Regions from separate parts of the Pantoea nemavictus genome, predicted to be linked through region 2. Evidence: predicted binding sites of a transcription regulator. Region 2 holds the regulator's gene; the other holds the start of a gene.
The links. The regulator sigma-54, encoded in region 2, starts transcription at its own class of promoters, with help from an activator protein. The targets are predictions, from matches to a motif close to GTTGGCACANNTTTCGCTNT.

Region 1: glnK (P-II family nitrogen regulator) is a predicted target of sigma-54. The motif match lies at 1,702-1,721, and genes of this name have one in related genera.

What each region holds. Positions count from the first base shown of each region.
Region 1 covers NZ_JBBGZW010000001.1:3,206,390-3,209,804, reverse strand. The annotation lists gene amtB (ammonium transporter AmtB) at 1-1,276, opposite strand, end outside; gene glnK (P-II family nitrogen regulator) at 1,310-1,648, opposite strand; gene WH298_RS14615 (SmdB family multidrug efflux ABC transporter permease/ATP-binding protein) at 1,908-3,415, opposite strand, start outside.
Region 2 covers NZ_JBBGZW010000001.1:2,658,467-2,661,881, forward strand. The annotation lists gene rapZ (RNase adapter RapZ) at 1-431, opposite strand, end outside; gene ptsN (PTS IIA-like nitrogen regulatory protein PtsN) at 484-966, opposite strand; gene hpf (ribosome hibernation promoting factor) at 1,127-1,414, opposite strand; gene rpoN (RNA polymerase factor sigma-54) at 1,436-2,875, opposite strand; gene lptB (LPS export ABC transporter ATP-binding protein) at 2,924-3,415, opposite strand, start outside.

The sequences.
Region 1 (3,415 bases), 550 kb from region 2:
CGTTCTCGCCGTGGCTATTCACATCCAGACCTTCACGTTCCTGATCTTCCGGAACACGCAGGCCAACAATCATATCCGCCAGTTTAAAGCCGATGAAGGCAACAACCGCAGTCCAGACGATAGTCACACCCACGCTGAACAGCTGAATCCACACCTGATGGCCCATAGTCACGCCTTCTGCGTAGCCAACGCCGCCCAGTGAAGATGAAGCGAACACACCGGTCAGGATGCAGCCGAGGATGCCACACACGCCGTGCACACCGAATACATCGCATGGGTCATCAACGCGCAGCCATTTCTTCAGCGTTGTCACACCCCACAGACCGGCTAAGCCACCCGCCAGACCGATGATCAGCGCGCCGCCAACACCCACGTAACCACAGGCTGGGGTAATCGCCACCAGACCCGCAATGAAGCCCGAGCAAGCACCCAGCAGAGAAGGTTTACCACGTACCGCCCACTCGCCAAACACCCAGGACAGAACAGCACCCGCCGTTGCTACAACGGTATTCAGGAAGGCCAGCGCAGCGATTTCGTTAGCAGAAGATGCAGAACCGGCGTTGAAGCCGAACCAGCCCACATACAGAATCGCCGTACCAAGGAATACCATTGGCAGGTTGTGCGGTTTGAACGCTTCTTTACCGAAACCAGCACGTTTACCCACCAGGTAAGCACCGACCAGACCGGCAACAGCGGCGTTGATGTGCACTACAGTACCGCCTGCGAAGTCGAGCGCGCCATCTTGCGCCAGCAAGCCGCCCGCCCAAACCATGTGTGCGATTGGCAGATAGGCCAGCGTCAGCCACACCACCACGAAAATCAGTACCGCAGAGAAGCGAATACGCTCAGCTAACGCACCCACAATCAGGCCAACGGTGATACAGGCGAAGGAAGCCTGGAACGCGACATGGATGTACTGATAGAAGCTGCCCATCAAGGCTTTCAGCTCAATATTTTTCAGCATGGCCCACTGGAAGCTACCAAAGAAGGCGTTACCTTCGCTGAACGCCAGCGAGTAGCCATAGATGACCCACAGCACACACACCAGTGAAAACGTCACCGCAACCTGAGTCAGCATTGACAGCACGTTCTTCCCGCGGATCAAACCACCGTAGAACAGCGCAATGCCTGGAATTGACATAAACAGTACCAGCGCGGTACAGATCATCATAAAGGCGTTATCAGCTTTATCTGCCACCGCAGGTGCTGCCGCCATCGCCAGAGAAGGTAACAGCGCGAGGCTGGTGAGGCCCAACTTCGTTATCAGTTTATTCATTTCTTTCCATCCCATCACAATTCAGAGCCCCAGTTACAGTGCTGCTTCGTCGGTCTCGCCGGTACGAATACGAATGACGCGCTGCAGTTCTGCGACGAAAATCTTGCCGTCGCCAATTTTGCCGGTATAAGCGGCCTTGCTGATGACATCGACCACTTCATCAAGCTGGTCGTCCGCAATAGCGATATCAATTTTTACTTTTGGCAGGAAGTTAACGCTGTACTCGGCACCGCGATAAAGCTCTGCGTGACCTTTCTGGCGACCGAAACCTTTCACCTCGGTAACTGTCAGTCCCTGAATGCCAATAGAGGATAAGGCTTCACGCACGTCCTCCAGCTTAAATGGTTTGATTACCACGGTAACCAGCTTCATACGTTCCCCTCCGGATAAGAAATTGAGTGAGTCTTCGCGGACACGTAGGGATATAAGCAAAGGCTGTGCCATAAATAAAAAAAGGGGAATGTCAGTAGCCTGGGCGCGCTGCATGGCGCTTCGTTATGTGAGGTATGGCGCTAATTGGGGAGTGGTGGCAAGAGAGGTGTTGCAATGTTGCACCCCTTTGGTGCTCCAGGCCTCAAAGGGGTGCATCAATACAGAACATTCCGATAAAACTGTGCAAAAAAGGTGCAATTCACCCTTCAGCTTGTACGGGGATGCCCGCCGCGAGTTCATCGCCCGCCTGCTGTAGCTGATACATTTGCCAGTAACGGCCCTGCTCAGCCAGCAGTTCAGCATGCGTTCCGCGCTCAACCACCTGACCGCGATGCAGCACTAAAATCTGATCGGCTTCCGTGATGGTGGAAAGCCGATGCGCGATGACCACAAGTGTACTGTGCTGGCGCAGCGCCCGTAACGCATGCTGAATGGCCTGCTCCGTACCGGAGTCTATATTGGCCGTGGCTTCGTCGAGGATTAAAATCTGCGGCAGTGAAACCAGCACGCGAGCCAGCGCCAGTAGCTGTTTCTGCCCAACCGACAGATTGTTACCCTGCTCGCCCAGCCGCGTGTGAATCCCTTCAGCCATGCTGCGTGCCAGTGGTGCCAGCTGCACCGTTTCCAGCGCCTGCCACACCTCCTCTTCCGGGATATCGCGGCCCAAACGCACGTTGGCCAGCAGCGAATCTGCCAGTACCACCGGGTCCTGCTGCACCATCGCAATACTTTGACGCAAGGCGGCATGCGACAACTGCGGCAGCGGGCGACCATCCAGTTCGATGCTACCGCGTGTTACCGGATAATAGCCCATCAGCAAATTGGCTAAGGTGCTTTTACCGCTGCCGGTATGACCGACCAGCGCAACAAAATTACGCGCCGGCACTTCAAGGTTAATATTGCTCAACACATCGCGATTATCGCGATAGGCAAAGCTCACATCACGCAGCGAAATACTGCCGGAGGCCAGCGGCTGAATATCACCGCCGTAACCTTGCTGTTCGGCATCCATTAGTTCGAAGATACGTTCGCCAGACACTACCGCTTGCTGCAGCATTGACTGCTGCGTGGTCAGCTCAATCAGCGGCTCGTTAAGCCGGCCAAGATAGGTAATAAAGGCATAGAGTACGCCGACTTCAAACACGCCCGGCGTGGCAAAGCTAAACAGCATCAGCAAACCGCAAAGAATCATGGCGGAAAACAGGCTCAGCAGCGGGCGCAATAAAAAGCCATCCAGCCGCAGCGTTTCCATCCGTGCCAGATAGTGTGAACGGCTGGCTTCGCCCATGCGCTCACCAAAGCGCGCCTGCTGGCGGAACTGCTGGATCACACTCATGCCGTTGATGACTTCGTTAAAGCCGTTGTTGATATCCGCCAGATAACTGCGTACGCGACGTGCAATCGGCGTGCTGAAGCGTTGATATATCAGCATTACCGTCAGCACCAACGGGAAAATCACCAGCGCGACCAGCGCCATGCGCCAATCCAGTGAGAACATCGCCACCAGCATCGCACCAATCAGCGCAGCAGCACGCAATACGGTGGCTACCACGGTGACGTAGAGATCTTTGATCACTTCGGTGTCGTTGGTGACGCGGGAGATAATCTGCCCCACCGGCTGCGTGTCGAAGGCGCTCAGCGGCTGGCGTAGCGCCGCGTTCATCACATCAACGCGCAGTTGCTGCACCACGCCAATTGCCGCGCGGT
Region 2 (3,415 bases):
AGCTCATGGACTGACATTTCTGATGTATCAATGATCAGGTCCGCGCGCGATCGCAGTGGCTCCAGCAGATCGTTCTCTTCATCAATGGCGCTTTCCAGCGACAAATTTTTGCTCGAAAGCGGATGCAAGCGACGTGTATCGCTGTAGCGACGGATCAGTGTATTGCGATCGGCATCAAGAAAAAGTAGCTGCGGCGAGAAGGTGTCGGGCAAATTATTGAGCGCGGCTTCGAACACTTCCGGCGATTCAGGCATGTTACGCACGTCAATGCTAACCGCCGCAGAGATGTTGCGTTCAGTTAAGGTATTCGCCAACTCTGGCAACAGCACGACCGGCAGGTTATCAACACAGTAAAAACCCATGTCCTCAAGGGCACGCAGCGCAACTGACTTTCCTGAGCCTGAACGACCGCTAACGATCATCAGCACCATCACATTTCTCCCGTTTTAAACCGGCGAAGACGCCGGTAAAAGTATTTGTCGCTTAAGAGTGTGCTTCCTGAGCTTCTGTGATAATGGCGTAGAGCTCTTCGTCGCTTTGTGCCGCGCGTAAACGACGGCAGACGGTTTTATCCGCCAGACGCTTGGCGACAAGCGAAAGCGTATGCAAGTGGGTTTTGCACTGGTCCGCAGGCACCAGCAGAGCAAACAGGAGATCAACCGGCTGGTTATCAACCGCATCAAAAGCGATAGGCTGATCAAGGCTGATAAATACGCCTACAGCGCGTAACGTGTCCTCCTCCAGCTTGCCGTGTGGAATGGCGATGCCGTTGCCAATGCCGGTACTGCCCATACGTTCGCGGGTGAGGATTGCTTCGAAAAGCGTCTGGTGCGGCAGATTGAGCTGCTTCGCTGCCAGCTCGCTGATAATTTCCAGCGCGCGTTTTTTACTCTGGCAGTGTACGCCGCTACGGGTACAGTCCAGGGAAAGGACCGAGCTCAATTCCAGTGTTAGATCGTTGTTCATCATCGTTTCACTTGCGAGTTCACATAGCCGCGAGGAGCAGACAATGGGTTTCATTGCCCTACGCCCGTTGGCGCTTGCGCAGATGACAAAACGGGGCGGTTAAATCCGCCCCATCCTGGCTCTAAGTGCCGAATCAGTCAGCACTCTGCAAGCGTGAAGGTTAGTGTTTTTTCAGTTTGTCTTTGTGTTTGGTCAGCTGACGGGAGAGCTTATCGATTAACCCGTCGATGGCCGCGTACATGTCTTCCGCTTCCGATGTGGCGTGCAGCTCCCCGCCGTTGACGTGCAGTGTTGCATCCGCAATCTGCGTTACCTTCTCTACTTTTAGAACAATATAAACCTGATTGATACGATCAAAATAGTGTTCCAGTTTGGCAAATTTGCTATTTACAAATTCACGCAGAGGTTCGGTAATTTCAACATTATGTCCGGTAAGGTTTAGCTGCATAGGTCTTCCTTCTTCGTTCGGTCAAACCAATTGCTTACGCTGGTTTGATGGCGGTATAGATAAAGACTCGCGATATTTAGCAACCGTACGTCGCGCTACCATGATGCCCTGATCGGATAACATGGAGGTCAGTTTGCTGTCGCTCAAGGGTTTTGCGGGATTTTCCGCAGAGATCAATTTTTTTACCAGTGCACGAATCGCCGTGGAAGAGGCTTCGCCGCCGCCTTCGGTGTTGACGTGACTGGAGAAAAAATACTTCAATTCAAAGATGCCACGCGGGCTGTGTAAATACTTCTGCGTGGTGACGCGGGAAATGGTGGATTCATGCATATCAACGGCCTGAGCGATATCCGCCAGTACCATCGGACGCATGTGCTCCTCACCTTGCTCAAAAAACGCCTGCTGCTGTTCAACGATACAGCGTGTCACCTTCAGCAGCGTGTCGTTGCGGCTCTCCAGGCTCTTAATCAGCCACTTGGCTTCCTGTAAGTTGCTGCGAATAAACTGATTGTCACTGTCATTACGTCCGGCACCGCCCATCGCAGCGTATTGCTGATTGATCTTCAGGCGCGGCATGCTGTCGGAGTTGAGTTCAACCGTCCAGCGTTTGCTGACTTTGCGCACCAGCACATCGGGAATCACATATTCCGGCTCGCTGGTATTGATCGACTGGCCTGGACGCGGATCGAGCGACTGAATCAGCAGCATCGCGTCCTTTAGCACCTCTTCCTTTAGACGCGTGACGCGCATCAGGCTGCGGAAGTCGTGATTAGCCAGTAAATCGAGATGTTCGCTAACAATCAAACGAGCTTCTGTCAGCATGGGTGTTGCGGCGGAATATTGCGATAGCTGAACTAACAGGCAATCACGTAAATCGCGCGCACCTACGCCCACCGGATCGAAACGTTGTACGCGTTTCAGCACGGCTTCGACTTCTTCCAGCGTCAGCTCTTCATCGCCAATACTGTCATAAATGTCTTGTAAGCTGACGGTGAGATAGCCGGTGTCGTCAATGGCATCGACAATGGAGGTGGCAATGGCGCGATCGGTATCGGTGAAAGGCGTCAACTCAACCTGCCACATAAGGTAATCCTGCAGCGATTGAGTCGTTTCACCCTGATAGACCGGCAGTTCGTCGTCCTGATAATCGGTACCTGTGCCGGAAGGGGTGCCAGCGGTATAAATTTCATCCCAGGTCGCGTCGAGCGGCAGCTCCTCGGGCATATCCTTCTGTTCAAGTGCTTCGCGCGTGTCTAACGAATCGCTTTCCTGATCCTGAAATTCGCGTGCGTCGACTTCTTCATGCAGATCGGTTTGTTCAAGCAGCGGATTGCTTTCCAGCGCCAGTTGGAGTTCTTGCTGGAGTTCAAGCGTAGAGAGTTGCAGCAAGCGAATTGCTTGCTGCAACTGTGGTGTCATCGCCAGCTGTTGGCTGAGCCTGAGTTGCAAACCTTGCTTCATAATTCGGTTAGAATTTCCTAAGCAAACGTAGGGTGTTACAACACCTTATCAGAGTCTGAACTCTTCGCCCAAATAAACACGCTTAACCTGCTCATCTACAAGAATTTCATCAGGCGTGCCATGGGCAATCAAATGTCCCTGGCTGACGATATAAGCGCGTTCACAGACTGCGAGGGTTTCACGCACATTGTGGTCGGTAATCAACACGCCAAGGCCACTGTCGCGTAAATGCTCAATGATTTTTTTGATGTCGATAACCGAAATGGGGTCAACGCCAGCAAATGGTTCATCCAGTAGAATAAATTTCGGATTCGCTGCCAGTGCACGAGCAATTTCCACACGACGACGCTCACCGCCTGACAGCGCCTGGCCCATGCTGTCGCGCAAATGTGCAATATGAAACTCTTCCATTAGCTCGTTGGCACGATCCTGGCGCTGCTCTTCCGTTAAGTCATCACGAATTTGCAGTACAGCCATCAGGTTGTCGTACACGCTCAGGCGGCGGAAAATCGAGGCTTCCTGTGGCAGATAGCCGATGCC